DNA from 4 places in the Streptomyces sp. NPDC028928 genome. Region 1 is predicted to be linked to each of the others. Evidence: riboswitches for the same ligand, from Rfam matches in the RefSeq annotation. Region 1 holds a riboswitch; each other region holds the start of a gene.
What was found. A riboswitch is a leader RNA that binds a small molecule or an ion and turns the genes downstream of it on or off. The one in region 1 is predicted to bind cyclic di-AMP.

Region 1 (3,763 bases):
CTGCCCCCAGCCCGGCCACACCCTCGCCGACTACTGCGACGCGGCCGGCATCCGCCGCCTGGTGACCGACGAGGACATCATCCCGGTGGAGACCTTCATCGCCTACGGGGAGTGGTTCCAGCGCAGCCTGGTCCCCGGCCTGGAGCGGGTGCGGGTCGTCTCCGTCGACCGTGACGGCCGCGGCGGCTTCGAACTCAAGCTGGACTCCGGAGAGCTGTTCACCGCGCGCGCGGTCGTCGTCGCCACCGGCCTGTCCGGGCTGGCCCACCTGCCGGCCGAGCTGGCGGGAGCGGCGGCCGACGGCCCCGCCCCGACCGGCCCGGTCTCGCACAGCGCCCAGCACCACGACCTCGGCCGGTTCGCCGGCAAGGAGCTGATCGTCATAGGCGCCGGCCAGTCCGCGCTGGAGACGGCGGCGCTCGCGGCGGAGGCGGGCGCACACGTGCGCGTGGTCGCGCGCGGACGCGGCCGGGTCGCCTTCGGTGCCGCGCCCTGGGACCAGCCGAGGTTCCGCCCCCAGTCCCCGTTCGGCCGCGCCTGGTCGCTGTGGGCACTCAGCTACTACCCGCACCCGTACCGGTTCCTGCCGGAGCCCGCCCGTCACTATCTGGTCCGCCGGGTCCTCGGCCCGCTCGGCGCCTGGTGGCTGCGCGAGCGCTTCGAGAGCGGGGTGCGGGTGCAGGAGGTCGAACGGGTGGTCAGCGCCGAGGCCCGCGGCGGCAGCCCGGTGCTCACCGTCCGCACCCACGGCGGCCGTACCGAGCAGCTCACCGCTGACCACGTCATCGCCGCCACCGGCTACCGCGTCGACATCGCGGCGATGGACTTCCTCGGCCACGAGCTGCGCACCCGGCTCGCGGTGAGCCGCGGCACCCCCCGGCTCGGCCCCGGTTACGTCTCCTCCGTGCCCGGTCTGTACTTCACCGGCCTGCCGGCGGCGTCGTCGTACGGGCCGGTGATGCGCTTCGTCTGCGGTACGGAGTTCGCCTCCCCGCGCCTGGCGAAGCACCTGGCCGCCGCCCACAGTTGAGTCCGGGGCCCACGGCGGCACTCTCATCGGGGCGTCCGTGGGCGCAACTTGGGGCCGTACAGCACGTAAGTGCGTGTAATGACAGGTGAGTCGGCGGGGCGCGGTGTCCGTATTCTCTGATCATGGCACCCTCCCCGGCATATGCACTGATCGCCACTGACCTGGACGGAACGCTGCTGCGCGGCGACGACACCGTCTCCGACCGGTCGCTCGCCGCGCTCGCGCGGGTGGTGCGGGCCGGCGCCCGGCATCTGGTGGTGACGGGCCGCCCGGCGCCACGGGTCCGGCCGCTGCTGGCGGACCTCGGCTGCACGGGGCTCGCGGTGTGCGGGCAGGGGGCGCAGGTCTACGACGCCGGGACCGGCCGTCTGCTGTGGTCGGTCCGGCTGGACCGGGAGCTGGCCGAGACCGCGCTCGGCAAGATCGAGGCGGAGGTGGGGCAGGTCTACGCGGCGGTCGACCAGGACGGCGTGGACGGGCTCACGCTGATCGAGCCCGGGTACCGGATGCCCCATCCGACGCTGCCCGCGGTGCGCGTCGGCCGGCGGGACGACCTGTGGTGCGAGCCCATCAGCAAGGTGCTGCTGCGGCACGCCTCCCTGTCGGACGACGAGTTGGCGGCCGTGGCCCGCTCGGCGGTGGGCTCGCTGGCGACGGTCACCATGTCGGGGCCGGGGACCGTGGAGCTGCAGCCGAGGGGGGTGACGAAGGCGACCGGGCTGGCGCTGGCCGCCGAGCGGCTCGGGGTGGATGCCGACCGGGCCCTCGCCTTCGGCGACATGCCCAACGACATCCCGATGTTCGACTGGGCCGGGCGCGGTGTCGCCATGGCCAACGCGCACCCCGAACTGAAGGCGGTGGCCGACGAGATCACCTTGTCGAACGAGGACGACGGCATCGCCGTCGTCCTCGAAGGACTCTTCCCGGCCGACCGGCTGTGATGACCGACCGGCCGTGATGACCGGTCGGCCGGAGCAGGTCAGTACGCGCCGAACACGTTGTCGATCGACCCGTACCGCGCGGCCGCGTAGTTGCAGGCGGCGGTGATGTTCGCGACCGGGTCGTAGATGTTGAACGAGGTTCCGGCGACGTGGTACGCGTTGAACGTGGGGTCGATGACCTGGAGCAGGCCCTTGGACGGGATGCCCTTGGCGGCGTTGGAGTCCCACAGGTTGATGGCGTTCGGGTTGCCCGAGGACTCGCGGATGATGTTGCGGTAGATGCCGTTGTAGGTGCCCGGGATGCCCTTCTCGGCCATGATCGCGAGCGACTCGCGGATCCAGCCGTCCAGGTTGTTCGGGTATCCGGCGGTGGTGGTGGCCGCCGTGGTGGTGTCGGTGGCCGCGGAGGCGCTGGTCGCGCCGATGAGCGGCAGGGCGAGCACGGCGACGCCGGTGCCGGCGGCGACGAGGGCGCGGACGAGGCGGCTGTTCCGGGTACGGCGGTGCTGAACGGCAGCGGACATGGGGACGTTCCTCTCCGGCGCCTGCGAGGTGAGCTGTCGGGTTCGGGCGGGGAGGTGCCCGGCCGCGCCCCGAAGAGGCACGGCTTCACCCCTAGCCGTACCGGTGCGGCGTGTGCCGACCGGCCCGGCGGCTTTCCTGGGGTCCCCCGCTCCTGCCGTACGAATGAGTTCGTCGATGGGTTATGCGGGCGGCGGCAGGATTCGGCGTCCGCCCGACGGCCCGGAACGTATGCGAGAGCACATGTCGGGAACAAGTACCGGATTCATAGAACGTGCGATTTGACCTTGATCGACGCCGTATGGGGTGCTTGATCCTTTGCGATTGCCAACCCTCAACTCGCTTGCGCGGCAAGGGGTCGAGGGGGTTGCGGGGGGTGGGCCGGGTATACGGGGCGCGTGACCCAATTCACGAAATAGCAAATCGCTTCAAATCGGGCATGGGGGAATAGGGGGATTCGCGCCTAAGGTGACAGAGGAGAGGGTGTGGAGAGGTTGCGACACAGTGCCCGTATTGCTGTTAAGTCAATAAATGTCCGTTCTTACTGTGTGATCAAATCCATGTTGATCATGAACCGGTACCGCCCGGGCTGGACCGGTGGGCGCTATCGGTGATCGAAACAGGACCGGATACGCTGACTTGAGTGATGGCAGCGACCTATCGACAAACCGTGTAATCGCCAGCAGACACCAGCAGACAGGAGACCCCTCGTGACCGTCGTCGGGCCGTTCGGGCTGAGCGTGCGGGACCAGGCTCTGGAAGCCGATGTCCAGGCCGGATTGACGGCTGTCGAGGAAGGCTTGCTCGAAGCCACCAAGAGCGAGGTCCCGTTCATCACGGAGGCCGCGCAGCACCTCGTGCGGGCCGGCGGGAAGCGTTTCCGGCCACTCCTCGTGATGCTCGCCGCCCAGTTCGGCGACCCCTACGCGCCGGGCGTCGTGCCGTCGGCCGTGGTCGTGGAGCTGACCCACCTGGCCACGCTGTACCACGACGACGTCATGGACGAGGCGGCCGTACGGCGCGGCGTGGACAGCGCCAACGCCCGCTGGGGCAACTCCGTCGCGGTCCTCACCGGCGACTTCCTCTTCGCCCGCGCCTCCCAGATCCTCGCCGACCTCGGCCCCGAGGCGGTCCGGGTGCAGGCCCTGGCGTTCGAACGGCTCGTCACCGGCCAGATCCTGGAGACCGCGGGCCCCTCGGACGGGCGCGACCCGATCGAGCACTACCTGGACGTGCTCGGCGGCAAGACGGGCTCCCTGGTGGCGGTTTC
Region 2 (3,763 bases), on a different contig from region 1:
CGATGATCTCCTCGACCGGCACCTCGGGCTGGTCGAAGTGGGTGTAGTAGAGGTCGATGTAGTCGGTGTCCAAGCGGCGCAGGGAGGCGTCGGCGGCGGCCTTGATGTTGGCGGCGGACAGCCCCTGGTACTCGGGGTGCCGGCTGACCTTGGTGGCGATCACGACGTCGGAGCGGTTGCCGCGGGCCTTGACCCACTTGCCGATGATCGTCTCGGACTCGCCGCCCTTGTTGCCCTCGATCCAGGCGGAGTAGGCGTCGGCGGTGTCGATGAAGTTGCCGCCGGCCGCCGTGTAGGCGTCCAGGACGGCGAAGGAGGTCTGCTCGTCGGCGGTCCAGCCGAAGACGTTGCCGCCGAGGGAGAGCGGGAAGACCTCGAGGTCGGAAGGGCCGAGTTTACGTAGTGACGTCATACGTCATGTCAACGCCGGCGGGGGATGATCGCATCCCGCCGCCGGCGCCGAGTCAGGGCAAAGGGGTGGCTCAGGGGGTGAGGCCCTTGTCGCGCAGCCATGCCATCGGGTCGATGCCGGTGGCCTGGCCGCCGGGGTGGACCTCCAGGTGCAGGTGCGGGCCGGTGACGTTGCCGGTGGCGCCGACGCGGCCGATGACCTCGCCGGTGGAGACCTTCTGGCCGGCCGTGACGCTGATCGAGGACTGGTGGCAGAACCACAGTTCGGTGCCGTCGTCGAGGGTGAGGATCGTGCGGTAGCCGTAGGCGCCGGCCCAGCCCGCCTCGGTGATCGTGCCGCTGTGGACGGCCTTGATCAGGGTGCCGGTGGGGGCGGCGAAGTCGAGACCGGTGTGGTAGCCGGAGGACCACATCGAGCCGGCCTGGCCGAAGGTCGAGGTGATCGTGTACGAGGAGGTCGGCAGCGTGTACTGCTTGGCCAGCTTGGCCAGCCGCTCCTCCTCGGCCTTCTTCGCGGCGGCGGCCTCCGCCTTCTCCTTGGCCTCGGCGGCCTCGGCGGCGGCCTGCTTCTCGGCCTTGGCGGCGGCGTCGGCGGCCTGCTTCTCGGCGGTGGCGAGCGCGACGGCGGTGGCCTTGCTCTCGGCCTGGCCCTGCTGCTGCTCGGCCTGGGCCATGATCCGGTTGCGCAGGGCCTCGCCCGCGTCGGTGCCGTCCTCACCCTCGGCGGTGGCCACGCCGACGCTGCTCAGCGCGGTGGTGCCGGCCTCGGTGGCCCGGGTGTCGGCGGAGCCGTCGTCGAAGAGGGAGCCCACGGAGGGCAGGTCGGGCAGGGAGATGGAGACCGGCGGCTTGCCGGTGTTGGCGCTGGCCATGCCGCCCGCGCCGACCGCGGCGATGACGCCGACGCCGAGGACGGTGGAGCTGCGCGCGAAGCCGCCGCGCTGCTTGGCGACGCGGTGCCGGCCGCGGACCGGGGCGACGGAGTCCTCGGTGGGGTTCCACTCCTCCCACGGGCCCTCTTCGGCGCGGTAGGCGACGTAGCCGAAGGTCTCGTTGTCGCGCTGTGCCGGTATGAACGGGGCTTCGGGGACAGGCCGGTTGGACGCCACGCGGGCGTGCTCCTTTCCTTCCTCCGCCTACCGGGTTAGCTGACGGGTTCGGAGCAGGAAGGTCTCCTACGCGCGTATACCGGTCGTGGACTCCATGAGTTCACGGCGGTATCCGCGTGATTCACCCCAGAAAGGTGGTTCCCCGGCTCCCTCGCGGGATTCGGCGCGTGCGCACGGAGCCGTCTCTTGTGACGGCTGGGACGACCGCGCTGCGTTATCGAACGTTAATAGACCTGCCAGTCACTTTCCAAGCCGTTCGGCTTGATCATTAAGGTCTTTACCGGCGGATCTATCACCCACTACCCCGCCAAACCGGGCGAGTTGACCAACCTTCGGCAGTGTTCAGGAGTCACTTCCGGTTTTGATGGTGACTCAGATGTTATGCGCACGGCACTCGCTCACTCACCGTCGGTGACATCCCGCAGGGGGCGCCGTACCGCGAGCAGCGCCATGTCGTCGGTCATACCGCCGCCGGAGTGCCGGCGCACCTCCGCGGCGAGCCGGTCGAGCAGCGCGGCCGGGCCGGGGAAGGTGCGCCCGGCGAGCCGCCGTTCGGGGTCGTAGAAGCGGCCGTGGGCGTCCCGGGCCTCGGACAGGCCGTCGGTGTGGAGGAGCAGGGTGGCGCCGACCGGGAAGCGGGCCTCGGTGGCCCGGTCCGGCCACCGGCCCAGCCCCGCCATGCCGAGCGGCAGCGCGGGCTCGCCCGGCGTCAGGGTGCGCAGGGTGCCGTCGGCGTGCAGCAGCAGCGGCGGCGGGTGGCCGCGGTTGACGATCCGTACGACGCCCTCGCCGTGCGGGAGTTCGGCGAGGACCGCGGTGGTGAACCCCTCGAAGGCGTCGATCCCGTCGCGCCGGGTGCCCTCACGGGCCAGCGCCCGCTCCAGCCGTTCGGCCACCTCCTCCAGCGCGGCCTCCTGCTCGGCCGCCTCCCGGAACGCGCCGATCACCACGGCGACGGCGGCGACCGCGCCCATGCCCTTGCCGCGCACGTCCCCAACGACCAGCCGGACGCCGTACGGCGTGTCCTGCACCGCGTACAGATCGCCGCCGATGAACGCGTCCTGCCGTGCCGCCTCGTAGCGGGCGGCGATCTCGAAGCCGCCGATCCGGGCGTCCGGCTCCGGCAGGACGGCCCGCTGGGCGGCCTCGGCGATCTCCCGGGCGGAGGCGAGCCGCCGGTCGCCGCGGCGGACGACCCGGTTGATGGCGACGGCCAGCAGGGCGACGGTGGCCACGGTGACCACGTCGGTGAGCGTGCCCACGGCCGGGTGGACCCCGGCGTCGGTGTGCACGGCGTAGGCGGCGGCGAGGGAGGCGAGGCCGGTGAGGACGGTGGTGCGCAGCGCGGAGAGGGGCGCGGCGACCAGTGGGGCGGCGGTGAAGAACGGTACGGCGGTGAACTGCTGCGGGGTGAGCAGGCCGTACCCGATCCCGCAGGCGATCAGGAGCGCGGGCAGGGCGCGGGCCTGCGCACGCGGGCTCGGCCGGCGCCGGGCGCGCACCGGCGGGGGCCCGCCGCCGAGGCCCGGGTCGGGCACGGGGGCACCGGGGAGCCGGCCGCCCGCCCTGGCGTACGGGCTCTCCTCCACCTTTCCAGGGCGCACCGCGTGTCTCCCACATGTCCGACGTGTCTCCAGGTTTCCGGGCCCCGGAGCGGGCGGCGACCGGTGTGGACCGAAAGGGGTGTGCGAGTGGTCCCGCGGATGACGTACACTGGAGTCACAACGACGCGGGGTGGAGCAGCTCGGTAGCTCGCTGGGCTCATAACCCAGAGGTCGCAGGTTCAAATCCTGTCCCCGCTACTGAAGGCTCAGGGCCCGGAATCCCAAGGATTCCGGGCCCTGAGTGTTTCCGGCCCGGGCCGGGCCCGCCTCACCCCAGCAGGTGGACGTTCGGCGCCTTGGCGAGGTCCTCCAGCTCGGGGAGCAGGACGACGTGCGCTCCCGCGGCGGTCAGCACCCCCGTGCCGTCGGCCGCGTGGACGAACGTGTCGGGTTCGCGCCAGGCGGTGACCACCCGGCGCACCCCCGCCCGCAGGATCAGCTCGGCGCACGGCGCCGGGCGCGACGCACGGCGGGCGCACGGCTCCAGGCTGCTGTACACGGTGGCGCCGGCCAGCCGGGGCTCGGCCGGATCGATCTTGGCGAGGGCCGCCTCCTCCGCGTGGACCACGGGGTCGGTGCCCTCACGGGAGTGCCCGCGGGCCAGCTCCGTACCGTCGGCCGCGACCACGACCGCGCCGA
Region 3 (3,763 bases), on a different contig from region 1:
ATGGGCTGGCTGGACGTGAAGACCTCCGGTGACGTCGAGGTGCCGGTCATCGAGACCGCCATCGACGAGGAGCTGGCCCGGTTCGCCGCCGAGGGCCCCACGCCCGAGGAGATGGAGCGCGCCCAGGCGCAGCTGGAACGCGAGTGGCTGGACCGGCTCGGCACGGTCGCCGGCCGCGCCGACGAACTGTGCCGCTACGCCGTCCTGTTCGGCGACCCGCAGCTCGCCCTGACCGCCGTCAAGCGCGTTCTGGAGGTGACCCCGGAGGAGGTCCAGGAGGTCGCCAAGGCCCGCCTGCGGCCCGACAACCGCGCGGTCCTGGTCTACGAGCCCAAGTCCCCGGAGGCCGCCCCGGACGCCGAGGTCCCCGAGGACCCGGAGCAGGAAGCGACCGTGGAGGCGGGCCGCTACGAGACCGAGAACGAGGAGACGGCCAAGTGACCCAGCTCGCCACCATGGACTTCCACCCCCAGCCGCAGCCCGGCGAGGCCAGGCCGTGGGCGTTCCCGGCGCCCGAGCGCGGCACCCTCGACAACGGCCTGACCGTGCTGCGCTGCCACCGCCCCGGCCAGCAGGTCGTCGCCGTCGAGGTGCTGCTGGACGCGCCCCTGGACGCCGAGCCGGCCGGCCTGGACGGCGTCGCCACGATCATGGCGCGGGCCTTCTCGGAGGGCACCGACAAGCACTCCGCCGAGGAGTTCGCGGCCGAGCTGGAGCGTGCGGGCGCCACCCTGGACGCGCACGCCGACCACCCCGGCGTCCGGCTCAGCCTGGAGGTCCCCGCCTCCCGCCTGGCCAAGGGCCTCGGCCTGCTCGCCGACGCCCTGCGCGCGCCCGCCTTCGCCACGAGCGAGGTCGAGCGGCTGGTCCGCAACCGCCTGGACGAGATCCCGCACGAGCTGGCCAACCCCTCCCGCCGGGCCGCCAAGGAACTCTCCAAGGAGCTCTTCCCGGCCACCTCGCGCATGTCCCGGCCGCGCCAGGGCACCGAGGAGACGGTCGAGAAGATCGACGCGGCGGCCGTGCGCGCCTTCTACGACCGCCATGTGCGGCCCGCCACGGCCACCGTGGTCGTCGTCGGCGACCTGACCGGCGCCGACCTGGACGCGCTGCTCGGCGACACCCTGGGCGCCTGGACCGGCACCCCCGGCGAGCCGCGGCCGGTGCCGCCGGTGACCGCCGACGACACCGGGCGCGTGGTCATCGTGGACCGGCCCGGCGCCGTCCAGACGCAGCTGCTCATCGGCCGGATCGGCCCCGACCGGCACGACCGGGTGTGGCCCGCCCAGGTGCTCGGCACGTACTGCCTCGGCGGCACCCTCACCTCCCGGCTGGACCGCGTCCTGCGCGAGGAGAAGGGCTACACCTACGGCGTGCGCGCCTTCGGGCAGGTCCTGCGGTCCGCGCCGGAGGGCACGGGCGCGGCGATGCTCGCCATCAGCGGCTCCGTGGACACGCCGAACACCGGTCCGGCGCTGGACGACCTGTGGAAGGTGCTGCGGACCGTCGCGGCGGAGGGCCTGACCGACGCCGAGCGGGACGTCGCCGTGCAGAACCTCGTCGGCGTGGCGCCGCTGAAGTACGAGACCGCGGCGGCCGTCGCGAGCACGCTGGCCGACCAGGTCGAGCAGCACCTGCCCGACGACTTCCAGGCGACGCTGTACCAGCAGCTGGCCGCCACGGGCACGGTGGAGGCCACCGCGGCCGTCGTGAACGCCTTCCCGGTGGACCGCCTGGTGACCGTCCTCGTCGGCGACGCCGCCCAGATCAAGGCACCGGTCGAGGCGCTCGGCATCGGCGAAGTCAGCGTCGTCGCCGCGGAGTAGCCGCACAGCGGCACGCGCGCGTGGGGCCCTGCTGACCTACGGGTCGTCAGGGCCCCTGCTGGTCCCTCGCTCTTCCACGGTGTCCCTCAGATGCCCGTTTTGGGGCGGAGGTTGCCTGTCTGCCCTGTGGGATGCGCTACAAAAGCCCGGATCCGTTTGAGGATTGAAAGCGGGCCGCCGTAGCGTCGTCCGGGCTGTTCGTCAGGCAGTGCGCCGCACCCGCGGCACCGGACAGTCATCGCCGAGTCCCCGTACGGCGCGAGCCAGGGGAGCCGGGGACCCACCGTCCCTGGGGTGAATCGGGCGCCCGCGCGGCTGCGAGGGGGTCCGTAGGAGACCTTCCTGCTCCGAACCCGTCAGCTAACCCGGTAGGCGAGAGGGAAGGAAAGGACCAGCCACTACATGGCGTTCATGTGCGCCACCGGGAAGCACCGCAAGCCCGGCCGGGTCAAGCGGACCACGGCCCAGGCGGCCGGCGTCGCGGCCCTCACCACCACCGGCGTGATCGGCACCCTCGCCGCCTCCCCGGCGCTCGCCGCCGAGAACTCCACGGAGCAGACCGGCCTCGTCCCCGTCCTCACCGTGACCGAGGACGTCCCCGAGCAGATCGACGCGCAGGCCGCCGCCCAGCAGCAGGCCGCCGAGCAGAAGGCGGCCGAGGAAGCCGCGGCGAAGGCCGCCGCCAAGCGGGCCCAGGAGATCCGGGCGGCCAAGGCACGTGCCGCCCGCGAGGCGGAGCGCAAGCGGCTGAACACCTTCGTCGCCCCGATCGCGCACTCGTACGTCTCCACCGCCTACCGGGCCAGCAGCTCCCTGTGGTCCTCCGGCTCGCACACCGGCATCGACTTCCACGCGGCCAGCGGTACGGCCGTGCACGCGGTGGGCTCGGGCACGGTCGTCTCCACGGGCTGGGGCGGCGCGTACGGCAACCAGATCGTGATCCGGATGGCCGACGGCATGTACACCCAGTACGGGCACCTGTCGTCCATCGGCGTCACGGTGGGCCAGAAGGTCGTCCCCGGCCAGCAGATCGCCCTGTCCGGCGCCACCGGCAACGTCACCGGCCCGCACCTGCACTTCGAGGCGCGCACGACCCCCGAGTACGGCTCGGACGTCGACCCGGTCGCCTACCTCCGCAAGCACGGCGTGAACATCTGACGCCCACCGCACGGCTGTCCGAAGCCCCGGCTCACCGAGCCGGGGCTTTCGCCGTTTTTCGCAGCGTCCGCCGGATGTGCTGACCAAAAAATATCCATGGATTACCGCCTGCCGTCGGAAATTGCGGCTCATTGGAATAGAGTCACGGAACACGCGTCCATCGTCGGCGTTTCACGGGGATTAAGGCGGAGGTCGGTCATGCGTATTCCGGCGCACTCGGTGTGCACGGCGATCCGGGACGACATCGTCGCCGGTGTCTACGAGCGCGGCAGCCGCCTCACCGAGGAAGTCCTGGCCCGCCGGTACGGCGTCTCACGCGTCCCCGTGCGCGAGGCCCTGCGCACCCTGGAGGCAGAGGGCTTCGTGGTGACACGCCGGCACGCGGGCGCGTGCGTGGCCGAGCCGACCGAGCAGGAGGCCGCCGACCTGCTGGAGATGCGGATGCTGCTGGAGCCGCTGGGCGCCGCCCGGGCCGCCCAGCGGCGCACCGAGGCCCATCTCAAGGTGCTGCGCGGGCTGGTCCGGCTGGGCCAGGAGCGGGCCAGGAGGGGCAGCAGCGAGGATCTCCGGTCGCTGGGCGGCTGGTTCCACGAGACGCTCGCCCAGGCCTCCGGCAGCCCCTCGCTGACCTCCATGCTCACCCAGCTGCGGCACAAGATCGCCTGGATGTACACGGTGGAGGTGCCGGTCAGCCCCGTGGAGTCCTGGACGGACCACGGCGCGATCGTGGACGCGGTGGCGCGCGGGGACGCCGAGCGCGCGCGGGCGCTCACCACGCT
Region 4 (3,763 bases), on a different contig from region 1:
CTGGGTCGCCCTGGACACCGACGCCACCGAGGAGCGCGGCGAGGTCTACGGCTGTGCCCTCGGCTGGTCCGGCTCCTGGCGCATCACCGTCGCCCAACTCCCGGACGCGCGCGTGCAGATCACCGGCGGCGCCGGCTACGACGACTCGGGCCTGCTGCTCCTCGCGCCCGGGGAGTCATACACCACCCCGGTCTTCGCGGGCCTGTGGAGCGACGGCGGTTTCGGCGGCGCGAGCCGCGCCTGGCACGCCTACCAGCGCGCGTACGTCATCCCGGAGGCCGAGCGGGACCGGCCCGTGCTGTTCAACTCCTGGGAGGCCACGTTCTTCGACATCTCCGAGGAGCAGCAGCTCGCCCTCGCCCGCCGGGCCGCCGGGATCGGGGTCGAGCTGTTCGTGGTGGACGACGGCTGGTTCGGGGCCCGCACCAGCGACCGCGCCGGCCTCGGCGACTGGACGCCCAACCCCGACCGCTTCCCGCACGGCCTGGGGCCCCTCGCCGACCAGGTGCACGGCCTGGGCATGCAGTTCGGCATCTGGGTGGAGCCCGAGATGGTCAACCCGGACAGCGACCTGTACCGCGCCCACCCCGACTGGGTGCAGTACCAACCGGGACGGAAGCGGACGGAACTGCGCAATCAGCTCGTGCTCAACCTCGCGCGCGAGGACGTCCAGGAGTACCTCTGGGAGCAGCTGGACGCCCTGCTCTCCAGCGCCCCGATCGACTATGTGAAGTGGGACTTCAACCGCTGCTTCACCGACGCCGGCTGGCCCGGGGAGCCGTACCCGCAGCGGCTGTGGGTGGACCACGTCCGCGCCCTCTACGCCCTGCTGGACCGGCTGCGCGCGGCTCACCCCCAGGTCGCCTTCGAGTCCTGCTCGGGCGGCGGCGGCCGGATCGACCTCGGGGTGCTCAGCCGCACCGACCAGGTGTGGACCTCCGACAACACCGACCCGCTGGACCGGCTCGCCATCCAGCACGGCTTCACCCAGATCCATCCCGCGCGCGTGATGGCGGCCTGGGTCACCGACAGCCCCAACGCCCAGCTCAACGGCCGGGTCAGCTCACTGCGCTTCCGGTTCGTCAGCGCCATGGCCGGCGTGCTCGGGGTCGGCGGCGACCTGACGGAGTGGAGCGCGGAGGAGCTGGCCGAGGCCCGGCGCTGGGTGGAGCTGTACAAGGAGATCCGCCCGGTCGTGCAGCACGGCGAGCTGTACCGGCTGCGGCCACCGGCGGGCGGTCTGAGCGCCGTCCAGTACCTCCGGGGCGAGGAGACCGTCGTCCTCGCCTGGCTGCAGGCGCAGCGCCATGGCGAGCCGGTGCCGGCGGTGCGGCTGCGCGGGCTCGACCCGACAGCATCGTACGAATGCCGCGAAACGGGTGAAGTTCATCGAGGCGCCGTCCTGCTGCACCACGGAATGCGCACAGGGCTGAAGGGCGACCTGGATGCGACGGTTCTCCGGCTGCGCCGCATCTGAGCTTTCTGTCCGAATTGACGCCTTCCTTCCAACTCGCTGCGGAATGAGGGCCCCTGGAGGAGTGCGGCGTGAGGAGCGTCATATCCGTGACCGTGCGTCGCGCGTCATGTCCACGTAATGCTGGGCTTGAAAAGGGGAATTGAAAGGAGCCGGGCGCGGGAATTCACGCTGAGTGACCACGAATTCCCGCATTCGATCAGCCGCGAGAGGAACAACGGGAAACGGCTGCTTGTTTCGCCGTGTCCTGCTCGCTTACGTTCCGAACCAATCCGGACGGAACGCCGAATCCTGCCGCCGCCCGGACTCCCCACACATGACCCGCGTCGGCAGGAGCGGGGGACCCACCAGGTAAGACTGCCTGTCCCGGTCTCCGCGACAGGCTAGGGGTGCAGCCGTGTCACGCACGGCCGGGCAGCTCCAGCCCGAACCCGACAGCTGACCTCGCAGGCGCCGGAGAGGAATTGCGCCATGCCTGCCAAGGGTAAGCACCGACGTCCCAAGACCCCGCGTTTTTCCCGCTCCCTCGCCGTCGCCGGAACCGGCGGAGCCGCCCTGGCCCTCCCGCTCATCGGGACCACCGGAGCGCACGCCGCGACCCTCGCGCAGCCCGTTTCCGGAACGGCCGTGCAGTCCCTTCCGAACACCGCGCAGCAGACCGCCGCCAAGCAGGACGCGGGCGTGCGCACCTACACCGTGCGCAGCGGCGACTGCCTCTCCGAGATCGCCGAGGAGCAGCGGGTCAGCGGCGGCTGGCAGCGGCTCTACGACGACAACCGGCAGGCCATCGGCGCCGACCCGGCGCTCATCCACCCGGGCCTGAAGCTCAGCCTCGGCGCGAAGGCCGCGCCGGCCCGCACCGGGTCCGCCGCCCCCGAGCCCGCCCGGACCTCGCCGACCTCGCAGACTTCGCAGACCTCCCAGTCTTCCGAGTCCTCCCAGTCCTCCGGGTCCGGCTCCGCGCAGACCGCCTCCGCCGGCTACACGCTGCCGGTGGCCGGCGCCACCATCGGCACCGGCTACCACGTCGCCGGCAGCATGTGGTCCAGCGGCTACCACACCGGTGTCGACTTCGTCGTCCCGACCGGCACCTCCCTCAAGGCCGTCGCCGCGGGCACGGTCGTCTCCGCCGGCTGGGGCGGCGCGTACGGCAACCAGGTCGTCCTCAAGCTCGAGGACGGCCACTACGCCCAGTACGCCCACCTCTCGCAGCTCTCCGTCTCGGCCGGCCAGAGCGTGACCGCGGGCCAGCAGGTCGGCCTGTCCGGCGCCACCGGCAACGTGACCGGACCGCACCTGCACTTCGAGATCCGCACCACGCCCGACTACGGCTCGGACGTGGACCCGGTCGCCTACCTCCGCGCACACGGAGTCGCCGTCGGCTGACGCCCGCCCTGCCTATTCCTGGCTTGGCAAATTATTTAAGGGTGTCTCATCTCACCGTTCGTCAACCCCTGCCTACGGTCGCGTAAGTCACATCGGAAGGTGAATCATGGTCCGACGTGGCAGACGATTCGAAGAATGACAACACATCAGTGATCGGGTCGTACGTGGCGGTGGGGGACAGCTTCACCGAGGGCGTCGGCGACCCCGGGCCCGACGGGGCGTTCGTAGGCTGGGCCGACCGCTTCGCGGTGCTGCTCGCCGACCGGCGCCCCGAGGGCGACTTCCAGTACACCAACCTCGCCGTGCGCGGGAAGCTGCTGGACCAGATCGTGGCCGACCAGCTCCCCAAGGCCGTCGAACTCGCTCCGGACCTGGTCTCCTTCTGCGCGGGCGGCAACGACATCATCCGTCCCGGCACCGACCCGGACGAGGTGGCCGAGCGCTTCGAACGGGCCGTGGCCCGGCTGACCGAGGCCGCCGGCACGGTGATGGTGACGACCGGCTTCGACACCCGGGGCGTCCCGGTGCTCAAGCATCTGCGCGGCAAGATCGCCACCTACAACGGACACGTCCGGGCCATCGCCGACCGGTACGGCTGCCCCGTCCTCGACCTGTGGTCCCTGAAGTCCGTGCAGGACCGCAGGGCCTGGGACAGCGACCGGCTGCACCTGTCGCCCGAGGGACACACGCGCGTGGCGCTGCGTGCCGGGCAGGTCCTCGGCCTGGAGGTACCGGCCGACCCGGAGCAGCCGTGGCCGCCGCTGCCGCCCCGGGGCACCCTGGAGGTCCGCCGCGACGACGTCCACTGGGCCCGCGAGTTCCTCGTCCCCTGGATCGGGCGGCGGCTGCGCGGCGAGTCCTCCGGGGACCATGTGACCGCGAAGGGCACGCTGTCGCCGGACG

Region 2: it holds a riboswitch for cyclic di-AMP, as region 1 does, so the genes downstream of both, ACZ4U1_RS19860 (M23 family metallopeptidase) here and ACZ4U1_RS34925 (transglycosylase SLT domain-containing protein) in region 1, are expected to answer to the same signal.
Region 3: it holds a riboswitch for cyclic di-AMP, as region 1 does, so the genes downstream of both, ACZ4U1_RS33655 (M23 family metallopeptidase) here and ACZ4U1_RS34925 (transglycosylase SLT domain-containing protein) in region 1, are expected to answer to the same signal.
Region 4: it holds a riboswitch for cyclic di-AMP, as region 1 does, so the genes downstream of both, ACZ4U1_RS39715 (M23 family metallopeptidase) here and ACZ4U1_RS34925 (transglycosylase SLT domain-containing protein) in region 1, are expected to answer to the same signal.

What each region holds. Positions count from the first base shown of each region.
Region 1 covers NZ_JBVHVI010000018.1:144,795-148,557, forward strand. The annotation lists gene ACZ4U1_RS34915 (FAD-dependent oxidoreductase) at 1-1,030, shown strand, start outside; gene ACZ4U1_RS34920 (HAD family hydrolase) at 1,153-1,971, shown strand; gene ACZ4U1_RS34925 (transglycosylase SLT domain-containing protein) at 2,010-2,495, opposite strand; cyclic di-AMP (ydaO/yuaA leader) riboswitch at 2,499-2,680, opposite strand; gene ACZ4U1_RS34930 (polyprenyl synthetase family protein) at 3,204-3,763, shown strand, end outside.
Region 2 covers NZ_JBVHVI010000008.1:22,809-26,571, forward strand. The annotation lists gene ACZ4U1_RS19855 (aldo/keto reductase) at 1-412, opposite strand, end outside; gene ACZ4U1_RS19860 (M23 family metallopeptidase) at 483-1,520, opposite strand; cyclic di-AMP (ydaO/yuaA leader) riboswitch at 1,530-1,696, opposite strand; gene ACZ4U1_RS19865 (PP2C family protein-serine/threonine phosphatase) at 1,919-3,124, opposite strand; tRNA gene ACZ4U1_RS19870 (tRNA-Met) at 3,249-3,322, shown strand; gene ACZ4U1_RS19875 (dihydrofolate reductase family protein) at 3,393-3,763, opposite strand, start outside.
Region 3 covers NZ_JBVHVI010000017.1:34,456-38,218, reverse strand. The annotation lists gene ACZ4U1_RS33665 (M16 family metallopeptidase) at 1-441, shown strand, start outside; gene ACZ4U1_RS33660 (M16 family metallopeptidase) at 438-1,826, shown strand; cyclic di-AMP (ydaO/yuaA leader) riboswitch at 2,056-2,216, shown strand; gene ACZ4U1_RS33655 (M23 family metallopeptidase) at 2,229-2,984, shown strand; gene ACZ4U1_RS33650 (GntR family transcriptional regulator) at 3,183-3,763, shown strand, end outside.
Region 4 covers NZ_JBVHVI010000028.1:3,770-7,532, forward strand. The annotation lists gene ACZ4U1_RS39710 (alpha-galactosidase) at 1-1,477, shown strand, start outside; cyclic di-AMP (ydaO/yuaA leader) riboswitch at 1,747-1,940, shown strand; gene ACZ4U1_RS39715 (M23 family metallopeptidase) at 1,946-2,860, shown strand; gene ACZ4U1_RS39720 (SGNH/GDSL hydrolase family protein) at 3,010-3,763, shown strand, end outside.